3 regions of the Amycolatopsis sp. NPDC043889 genome follow, and region 2 is predicted to be linked to each of the others. Evidence: riboswitches for the same ligand, from Rfam matches in the RefSeq annotation. Region 2 holds a riboswitch; each other region holds the start of a gene.
The links. Region 2 has a riboswitch for S-adenosylmethionine ahead of AC0685_RS11920 (methionine ABC transporter ATP-binding protein). Riboswitches for the same ligand answer to the same signal wherever they lie in the genome.
Positions count from the first base shown of each region.

Region 1: linked by a shared signal. The riboswitch ahead of thrC (threonine synthase) and the one ahead of AC0685_RS11920 (methionine ABC transporter ATP-binding protein) in region 2 are both predicted to bind S-adenosylmethionine.
Region 3: linked by a shared signal. The riboswitch ahead of AC0685_RS21340 (aminotransferase class V-fold PLP-dependent enzyme) and the one ahead of AC0685_RS11920 (methionine ABC transporter ATP-binding protein) in region 2 are both predicted to bind S-adenosylmethionine.

Region 1 covers NZ_JBWKEC010000014.1:89,670-92,936, forward strand. Annotated here, with positions in the region: gene AC0685_RS24585 (ComEC/Rec2 family competence protein) at 1-402, shown strand, start outside; gene thrC (threonine synthase) at 420-1,685, opposite strand; SAM riboswitch class I at 1,699-1,832, opposite strand; gene holA (DNA polymerase III subunit delta) at 1,968-2,951, shown strand; gene rpsT (30S ribosomal protein S20) at 3,004-3,264, opposite strand.
Region 2 covers NZ_JBWKEC010000004.1:351,807-355,073, reverse strand. Annotated here, with positions in the region: gene AC0685_RS11925 (4-(cytidine 5'-diphospho)-2-C-methyl-D-erythritol kinase) at 1-899, opposite strand, end outside; gene AC0685_RS11920 (methionine ABC transporter ATP-binding protein) at 1,019-2,029, opposite strand; SAM riboswitch class I at 2,242-2,332, opposite strand; gene rsmA (16S rRNA (adenine(1518)-N(6)/adenine(1519)-N(6))-dimethyltransferase RsmA) at 2,580-3,267, opposite strand, start outside.
Region 3 covers NZ_JBWKEC010000011.1:39,510-42,776, forward strand. Annotated here, with positions in the region: gene lspA (signal peptidase II) at 1-28, opposite strand, end outside; gene AC0685_RS21335 (hypothetical protein) at 53-688, opposite strand; gene AC0685_RS21340 (aminotransferase class V-fold PLP-dependent enzyme) at 708-2,072, opposite strand; SAM riboswitch class IV at 2,105-2,219, opposite strand; gene AC0685_RS21345 (M23 family metallopeptidase) at 2,348-3,031, opposite strand; gene AC0685_RS21350 (potassium/proton antiporter) at 3,163-3,267, opposite strand, start outside.

The DNA of each region.
Region 1 (3,267 bases), on a different contig from region 2:
CGCGAACAGGACGGCACGGTGATCAACAACGGTTCCGTCGTCCTGCGCGCCGGGACCCCGGCGGGCCGGGTACTCCTGACGGGCGACATCGAACTCGCCGCGCAGGCCGACCTGATGGCCGAGGGGGCAGAACTGCGTGCCGATATCCTGAAGGTCCCGCACCACGGAAGCCGTTACACGGCACCGGATTTCCTCAACGCCGTCGCGCCGCGGGCGGCGTTGGTGAGCGTCGGCGCCGGAAACACGTACGGGCATCCGAACAAGTCCACTTTGGACAATCTGGCCGCCGTCGGCGCGTCGGTCGCCAGGACGGACACGGACGGCGACACCGCGGTCCTCGCCGACGCGCGAGGCCTCGCCCTGGTACGCCGGGGTGAGCCCCGCGGCCCGCCTCGTACTTGAGGCGGGCCGACGGGAACTCAGATGCCCAGAGCCTCGCGCACCGCGTCGGCCGAGGCGCTGACGGTGGCCTTGGGGCCGATCTTGTCCTCGACGGCGTCGAGGGTCTTGAGGCCGTCACCGGTGATCAGCAGGACGATCTCCTCGTCCGGGTTGAGCTTGCCGGTCTCGATGAGCTTCTTGGCCGTCGCCACGGTGACGCCGCCGGCGGTCTCGGTGAAGATGCCTTCGGTGCGGGCGAGCAGCCGGATGCCCTCGACGACCTCTTCGTCGGTGACGTCTTCGATCGCGCCACCGGTGCGGTTGACCACATCGAGGACGTAGGGGCCGTCGGCCGGATTCCCGATCGCCAGCGACCGGGCGATCGTGTCCGGCTTGACCGGTTGGACGACGTCGTGCCCCGCGCGGAAGGCCGCCGAGACGGGGGAGCAGCCGGTGGCCTGCGCGCCGAACACCTTGTACGGCGTCTCGTCGACGAGGCCGAGCTGCCCGAACTCGCGGAAACCCTTGTCCACCTTGGTGAGCTGGGAACCGGAGGCGATCGGCACCACGATCTGGGAGGGAAGTCGCCAGCCGAGCTGTTCGGCGACCTCGAAGGCCAGCGTCTTGGAGCCTTCCGAGTAGTAGGGCCGGACGTTCACGTTGACGAACGCCCAGCTCTCCTGCTCGGCGGCGAGCTGGGTGGCGAGCCGGTTCACGTCGTCGTAGTTGCCGTCGACCGCGATCAGGTCACCGTCGTACACGGCGGTGGTGAGGATCTTGGCGCGTTCCAGGGTCTTCGGGATCAGCACGACCGACCGCCAGCCGGCACGGGCCGCCGCGGCGGCGACGGCGTTGGCCAGGTTGCCGGTCGAGGGACAGGCGAGCACATCGAACCCGAACTCGCGCGCGGCCGCCAAAGCGACGGCGACCACGCGGTCCTTGAAGGAGTGGGTGGGGTTGCCGGTGTCGTCCTTGACCCAGACCTTCTTGACACCCAAGGCTTTCGCGAGCCTGTCGGCCTGGATGAGCCGGGTGGCGCCGGGTTCGGTGTTGGGGATCTCTTCGACATTCGAGGGAACGGGAAGGAGTTTCTTGTAGCGCCAGATGTTCTTCGGTCCGGCTTCGATGTCCTCGCGGCGCACGCGGCCGAAGTCGTAGGCGACTTCGAGCGGCGAGAAATCCTCGGCGGAAACGAATTCGGGAGCGAGCGGCTGCCGGTGTCCCTCTTCCTTCGACACCAGTTCGACGGCCGGTCCGAGATCCGGGGTCTTGGTGGTGGAGGTCGTGCCGAGGGTTGCGGTCATCGCGAGGTTCCTTTCCTCATCTGCCCCGCCGTGGGCGGGCCGGAATTGGCACCGTGTTCGTCAGCTACCCCGCGATCGCGGGATGACAGGCTGACGCCGGTTGCCGGGGCTTCATCGGGCCGTTCCCTCTGCCCCTCTGGATGAGCGGTATTCGATTGTCGGCACGCGCATGATCGCGTCGCCTCGCCAACACCGTACGACATGAGGCTCAGGTGGGGCCACAGTGCCCGCAACACATCACCGGACAAAGCACACGAGAGGAGGAGTGGCAGGATCGTCACCGTGACGACGCAAGCTTCCGCCCCATCGCCGCTGGTCCTGGTTCTCGGTGAGGAAGAGCTGCTGATCGAACGCGCGGTCCGCAGCGCCTCGGACGCGGCCAAGGCGGCCGACCCGACGGCGGATCTCACCCGGATCCGGGTGTCGGACCTCACAGTCCCAGCCCTCGCGGAGATGGTCAGCCCCTCCCTGTTCGCCGAAGGCCGGGTGATCGTCCTCGAGTCCGCGCACGACATCTCGCAGGAGCTAGCCGACGGGGTGATGGCCTACGTCAAGGCCCCCGCCGACGGCATCGTGCTCGTCGTCGTGCACAGCGGAGGCGGCCGGAGCAAGGCCGCGAAGGGGCTTCCCGCTGCCTTGAAGAAGGCCGGTGCGGAGGTTGTCGAGTGCCCGAAACTGACCAAGCCCGCGGAGCGGGAATCCTTTGTCCGCAACGAGGTCCGCCGGGTCGGCGGGAAGATCGACGGTGCGGCCGTGCTCGCGCTGATCGACGCGGTCGGTTCGGATCTGCGTGAACTGTCGTCGGCGGCGACCCAGCTGGTCGCGGACGCCGGCGGAACGGTCGACGAGCAGGCGGTCCGGCGCTACCACCGGGGCCGTGCGGACGTGAACGGGTTCGCCGTCGCGGAGAAGGCCGTCGCCGGGGACAAGGCGGCGGCGCTGGAGTCGCTGCGCTGGGCGATGCAGCTGGGCGTACCGCACGTGCTGGTCGCGGACGCCCTCGCCGACGCCGTCCGGACGATCGCGCGGGTGTCCGGTGCCGGTCGCGGGAACCCGAACCAGATGGCGGGTGAGCTGGGGATGCCGCCGTGGAAGGTGCGCAAGGCCCAGGGGCAGGCCCGCGGCTGGGGCCAGGACGGGCTCGCCACCGCGATGCGGGTGGTCGCCCGGCTCAACGCCGAGGTCAAAGGGGTCGCGGCCAACCCGGAGTACGCGCTGGAGCGCGCCGTCCTGGAGGTCGTCGCCGCCCACGGCGCAAGCCGCTGAACACGGCGAAGGGCCCCGGCGACGCGCGTCGCCGGGGCCCTTCGAAAGCCGATCAGAGAGAGTTCGCGCGCTTCGCCAGCGCGGACTTCTTGTTGGCGGCCTGGTTGGCGTGGAGAACGCCCTTGGTCACGGCCTTGTCCAGCTTCTTGGCCGCGTCCTTCTGCAGCTCCAGGGCCTTGGCCTTGTCGCCGGCGTCGGCGGCCTCGCGGAACTTGCGGATCGCGGTCTTCACCGAGGACCGGATCGCCTGGTTGCGCTGACGCGCCTTCTCGTTGGTGGTGATGCGCTTGATCTGCGACTTGATGTTGGCCACGGG
Region 2 (3,267 bases):
ACCGGCCCGTGCGCGACGCGCACCGTGCGACAGACACCCGCGCCGGACAGCTCCGCGGCCACCTCGACGGCCGACTGGGCGTCCGCGCACAGGAACGCGCAGGTCGGCCCGGATCCGGACACGGTGCCGGCGAGCGCCCCCGCGTTGACTCCCGCCCTCAATGTGCGACGCAGCCCCGGACGCAACGAGACAGCGGCCGCCTGCAGGTCATTGCCAAGAAGCAGCGCCAGCTGCCGCGGGTCGCCGGATGCCAGCGCCTCCACCACCGGAGTGTGCGAGCCGATTCGCGGCGGGCTGCCCTCTTCACGCAACTTGTCCAGCTCGCCGAACACCCGTGGAGTCGAAAGCCCACGCTGGTCGAAGGCCAGGACCCAGTGGAAGGTGTGCCTCGACAAGACAGGCACCAGCTGCTCGCCTCGGCCGGTGCCCAGCGCTGTCCCGCCGTAGAGCGCGAAAGGTACATCGCTACCGAGCTTCGCGGCGATACCCGCCAGTTCGTCCCGGGAGATGTCGAGCTTCCAAAGCGACGCGAGCCCCACCAGCGTCGCGGCCGCGTCGGCACTGCCACCGGCCATCCCGCCCGCGACCGGGATGCCTTTGCGCAACACGACTCTGACCTTGGACTCGCCGTCCGCCTTGCCGACGTGAGCCGCCAACGCCTGCGCCGCCTTCCAGGCGAGGTTGTTGGCTCCTGTCGGTACGGAACCTTCACCTTCGCCGTAGACCTCGACACCGGGGTCCTCGGTGACCGCGACGGTCACCTCGTCGGTCAGGGAAAGCGCCTGGAACACGGTCACCAGCTCGTGGTAACCGTCCGGGCGTACGTCACCGACCGACAGGTGCAGGTTGACCTTGGCGGGAACCCTGACGGTCACTGGGGGCGGTACGACGGCGAGCACGCGTCAAGCCTACGTGGCCGCTCCACTTGCGCTGTCACCAGGAGAAAGAGAACGGACGGGTCGGACGCGAACGGGCCGCCCGGACGAAATTCGTCCTGAGCGGCCCGTTCGCGGAGAAATCAGGCAGCGACACCCTGCGGCCCGCGGACCGGGTGGGTCACGTGGCCGCCACGTTCGGCGATCCAGGCGAGCGCGGCGTCCGCGCGCTCACCACGCACCCCGAGGCGGAACCGGCCGACCGGCGTGTCGCCGATCCGGGTCAGGCCGCCCCCGATGGTGGCGAGTTCGACGTCGAAGCGACCGGCGGCCTCCGGCAGCAGCGCACCGACCGAGGCGAAGCCGACGAGCACGACGTCCACCGCGCGGTCGTACTTCGAGGCCTGTGCCCGCCCGGTTTCGATGGCGGGAAGCAGCGCCTGCGCGGTCCGGCTGTTCGGGTCGGAGACCAGGTCGAGCACGGTTCCGCGTTCGATGATCGCGCCGGCCTCCAGAACCGCGACGTCGTCGCAGACACGGCGGACCACGCCGGCGTCGGGAGTGGTGAGCAGCACGGTGACGCCGAGCTCGGCGCGCGCGCGGTCGAGCACGGTCAGGACCGCGCCGGACTCCTCGGGCTGCACGCCCGCGGTCGGGTCGTCGGCCAGGAGCACGGACGGCCCGGCGGCCAGCGCCTTGGCGATGGCCACGCGGCGCAGCTGCCCCGCGGACAAGTCGCCCGGTCGCTGCCCCGCACGGGGGGTGAGCCCGACCAGGTCGAGCAGGTTGCCGACCCGGTTGCGGCGCTGCGGCCCGTCGAGGCCGAGCTGCTCGAGCGGCGAAGCGATGTTGCCGGCGATGGTGCGCTCGGCGAGCAATTCCGGCTTGGTGCTCACGACTCCGACCTGGCGCCGGATTTCGCGGAGCCGGCGTCCGTCGAGTGTCCCGGTGTTGAGGCCGTCGAGACGGACGACGCCGCGGTCGGGACGCTCCTGAAGACCGATGCACCGGGCGAGGGTCGATTTGCCGGAGCCCGCCGGACCGACGACCCCGAACAGCGAGCCTGCTTGGATGTCCACGCTCACATCGCGCAGTGCGACGACGGGATTTCCGTTGAGGGGAAAGGACTTGGACAGGTTTTCGACAGTGATCACGAAGGGCTCCATGCACATGGGGCGCTGCTTCTTTCGAGCGCGCCAACCGTCACCGAGTAACCGTCCGGGAAACGAACGGATTCAGAGATAAGGGAAAGGACTCAGGCAGTAACGGTGGAGCGTCGACACGCACTTACCGTGCGGCGACCTTCATCGACGACACGTCGCCTGGTCAGCAGGAGCGGGTGGGTGACCCTGTTCATTAGGCACAGCCTCCATCGGTCCTGGCGGTAGCACCTGCCCTGTGGAGGGTGGTTGCTGCGACTTCGGCGAGCCAGGTCTCTCAGTCGCTCGGGATGGCTTATTGAGTAAAACCGATCCCACTGGATGAAAGCAAGCGCGTAGGCGCAGATCACACGTCTGGTCGCGTCCATCATACAGGATGGGAAGTCCATATTATGAGACGCCAGTAGGCGTATCTACGTCACGACAGGCGCGCTGCCTGCTAAGACGAGGTCCGCCCACGCCGAATCGAGAGGAGGAATCACGCAGGTGCGCGGCCTTGGCCTGCCGCCGTTCGCGCGGCTCCGGTCACACCTGCGACACGTGGTCAGCCGGCGGCCGCGGCGATCCGGGCGAACTGATGAACGTCCAGCTGCTCCCCGCGAGTCTTGGGGTCGATACCCGCCTTTTCGAGCAGTTCCCCCGCGCGTTCGGCGGAACCGGCCCACGACGCCAACGCGGCACGCAAGGTCTTCCGCCGTTGCGAGAAGGCGGCGTCGACGACCGCGAACAGCCGTTCCCGATCCACGGACGACACCACGTCGCCCCGTTCGAACGCGACCAAGGCGGAGTCGACGTTCGGAACGGGCCAGAACACCGCCCGGGGCACCGCGGCGACCTTGCGCGTCTTCCCGTACCAGGCGAGCTTGACGCTGGGAACGCCGTAAGTCCGGCTTCCCGGACCCGCCGCCATCCTGTCCGCGACCTCGGTCTGGACCATTACGAGACCGCTGGTCAGCGACGGCAGTTCGGCGAGCAGGTGGAGCACGACGGGAACGGCGACGTTGTACGGCAGGTTCGCGACGAGCGCCGTCGGCCGCGCGGGCAGATCGTCCGCGGTGATCCGCAACGCGTCCGCGCCGACGACCGTCAGCCTTTCGCCCCCGCCTCGTTCTGCCACGGTGCTCGGCAGCCGCCCCGCCAGGACAGGGTCGATTTCAACCGCGACGACCTCGGCGCCGGTCGCGAGCAGCCCGAGTGTCAGCGAGCCGAGGCCCGGCCCGACCTCCAGGACG
Region 3 (3,267 bases), on a different contig from region 2:
GTGGCGCCGTTTCGGGCTCAGTACTCACAGCCCCATTGTCCACTGAGCGTGTTCAGGACTCCTCGGCGGCCGTCTTCGGCCTGCTCAGCAGGGCCGCGAACGCCCCGGCGAGCACGACCAGCGACGAAAGCACCAGCGCGAGCTGTCCCTGCGCGAGCACGACCGCGCAGAGCACGAACGCCGCGGCCACGACCAGTACCAGCACGCTGCGCTCCAGCCAGGCGAGCCCGACGAGGCCCAGCGTCAACAGGATCGCGCTCCGGGTGTCACCGTCGAGATCGAATTCCCAGTAGCCGACCAGATCCGCCAGCACGATGGCGACCAGTCCGCCGAGCGCGATCGCGGCGACCTTCCACCAGCGCATGGTCTTTGTCCGGATGGCGTAGAACAGCACCGTGCCGAGGTAGACCGCGAGAACGGCGAACAGCCAGTCGTCGTTCCGGCCGGCGATGTCGAACGACGTGTCCAGCGCGGCGGCGGTCTCGCGGCTCATCTCGACCCCGCGCAAGGATCCGAAAACCCCACCATCACCGACCCCATACAGATTCTGGGTCAGGAACTGCTGCTCACCGGCGGGCGCGTAGGCGAACCAGCCCCCGGACCACATCCCGCCGAAGGCCACCACGATCAGCTGAGCGAAACCCAGCAACGCCAGCGGAAACCAGTAACGCGGTCGCTCGTTCCCCATGCGGGGAGAGGATAGTGGGTCAGGCGCAGAACGGGGGAAGTTCGCGCGGATCGTTCTCCGGCACCCAGCGGCCCTCCGGCTTCTCGTACTGCCAGCGCGCGCCGCGGGCGACGATCTGGCGCAGCGCCAGGACGATCCGGTCCACGTGCTCGGTGGTGCTGCCGAGGCCGAGGCTGACCCGCACGGCCTGCTGCCCCGTCGCACCGGCCACGGCGATCAGCCGCTTCGTCGCCACGTGCGCGCAGAACGCGCCGTCCCGCACACCGATGCCGTACTCCGCGGACAGCACCGCGGCGAGCCAGCCTGGGTCGAAGCCGTCGACGACGAAGCTGAGCGTGCCGACCCGGTCGACCGGCGCGTCGAACAGCCGCAGTTCGGCGAAACCGGGGATGGCGGCGAGGCCGCGACGCAGCCGCGCCAGCAGCTCCTCCTCGTGGGCGACGATCCCGCCCCAGTTCGCGGCCAGGGTCTCGCAGGCGACACCGAGCGCGTAGACGCCGACGGTGTTGGGCGAACCGGCTTCGTGCCGCTCGGCGCCGGAATTCCAGACCACGCCGAGGTTTTCGGAGTCACGGGTGACGAGCTTCGTCGCGCCGCCACCGGCGAGGTACGGCTGAGCCGCGCGCAGCCAGTCGGCGCGGCCGATCAGCGCGCCGGCACCGAAAGGCGCGTACAGCTTGTGCCCCGACAGCGCGACGTAGTCGACGTCGAGATCGCGGATCGAGATCTTGCGGTGCGGCGCGAGCTGCGCCGCGTCGAGCGCGATCCGGGCGCCGTGCCGTCGCGCGACGGCCGCGATCTCCTTGACCGGCAATAGTTCCCCGGTCACGTTGGACGCTCCGGTGAGCACCACCAGGCGCGGGCCCTGCGGGCAGTCCGCGAGCGCTTCGTCCACGGCGGACACCGCGGCGAGGCGGGTCCGAGGGGTTTCGATCCGGCGGACGTTCGGTCCCTTCCACGGCAGCAGCGCGGCGTGGTGCTCGGTGTCGAACACGACGACCGACGTGTGCTTCGGCAGGCTGCGCGCGAGAAGGTTGAAGGAATCGGTGGTGTTGCGGGTGAACACGACGGTGTCGGTCGACCGCGCGTCGACGAAGCCGCGCAGGATTCCGCGCGTGCGCTCGTAAAGCTTGGTCGAGACCTGCGAGGCGAACCCGGCGCCGCGGTGCACGCTGGCGTACCAGGGCAGGAATTCGTCGACCGCGGCACGCACCTTGTCCAGGCAGGGGGCGCTCGCCGCGTGATCGAGGTTGGCGTAGCCGATGTCGCCGCCGGTGACCAGCGGGACCCGCAGATCGGCGCACGCGACCGTCGGGATTTGGTGCGTGGCAACGGTTTCAGCAACTTCAGCGGGAGCGCTGGTGCGTTCGAGTGCGAGAGTCATCGTCATCCTCCGGGTCAGGGGACCCGACGAGGATCCCGCGCTTGCCCGTCGCACCACGCGACGAGCCAGGTCCTCACCCGGGGCACCCCACCGCGGTAGGAGGGTTGCCGGTCAGCTAGCCGGGGCTTGACGCTGACACTCGTGACCTAGGAACGAAGTTAGCGGATGAGCGGGCGATCGAGCCAGCCCTCGTCCGCATCTTGAGACGCCGCTCACGTGCTCCGCAAGCGGGAAGAACCGCTGCCCGGCGCCGCGCCGCGCCGGGCAACGGCCGGTCAGACCCGGAATCGGCCGGGCAGCGGGACGGTCGCGCGGGAGGAGACCTCAGTCGCTGTGCCGGAGTACTGATCGGTGCCCGCGGTGAACCGCCAGCCGCCGAAGGTCTTGCCGTCGACGGCTTCGCCGTAGGCCTCGGCGACCTTGGTCGAGACCTCGTCGTAGGACAGGCCGTTCCAGTTGCCCGCGCCGACCCCGAAGTCGCGCGAGTCGCCGCCCTGCACGGCCGCCGTGGGCAGGGTCCACAGGGTGAAGTGCACATGGGCGCCGGTGCTGCTGCCACCACAGGGCAGCGCGTTACCGGTCCGGCCGAGCGCGTCGCCGGGGGCGACCTTCTGGCCGTCGGTGACCGCGATGTTCTCCAGGTGGTAGTACCCGGTCCGCCAGCCGCCGTCGTGGTCGACGGTCACCCAGTCGCCACCGGAGCAGTGCTGGATCCGGACCGTGCCCGCCAGCGGGGCGCGAACGGTCTTGTCCCCGGGGCTGAAGTCGATGGCGTTCTTCACTCCGGACGTCCCGTTGTCCGAGTGGATCCCCGCCGAGTAGACCGACTGGCCCGTGTCGAAGGGGAGCCCGAACGCGGGAAAGGCCCCGGCCGCCGTCGCAGTCGGGGCGGCGAGAACCACTCCGACGAGCGCCACAGCGGCCCCCAGACCGGCGAACCGCACAGGAAGTTTCGTCACCTTGCGTACTCCTTACCCCGTGACACTCACCCATTCGATGGAGTCAGTTGCGGGGAAAGTAATTCAAAGGGAGTACGAAAGGGAAGAATTTTCTGAGATCAACCGACGAACAGCTGGTGCCGGTTCGTGACCTACTGGCCGGATTCGCCCTTCCACCTGGCGAGGCGGCCTGCGCGGTCGACGGCCCGCAGGCGTCGTTCGGCCGCGTCACGGGCTTCGGCGGTCGTCACGACGAG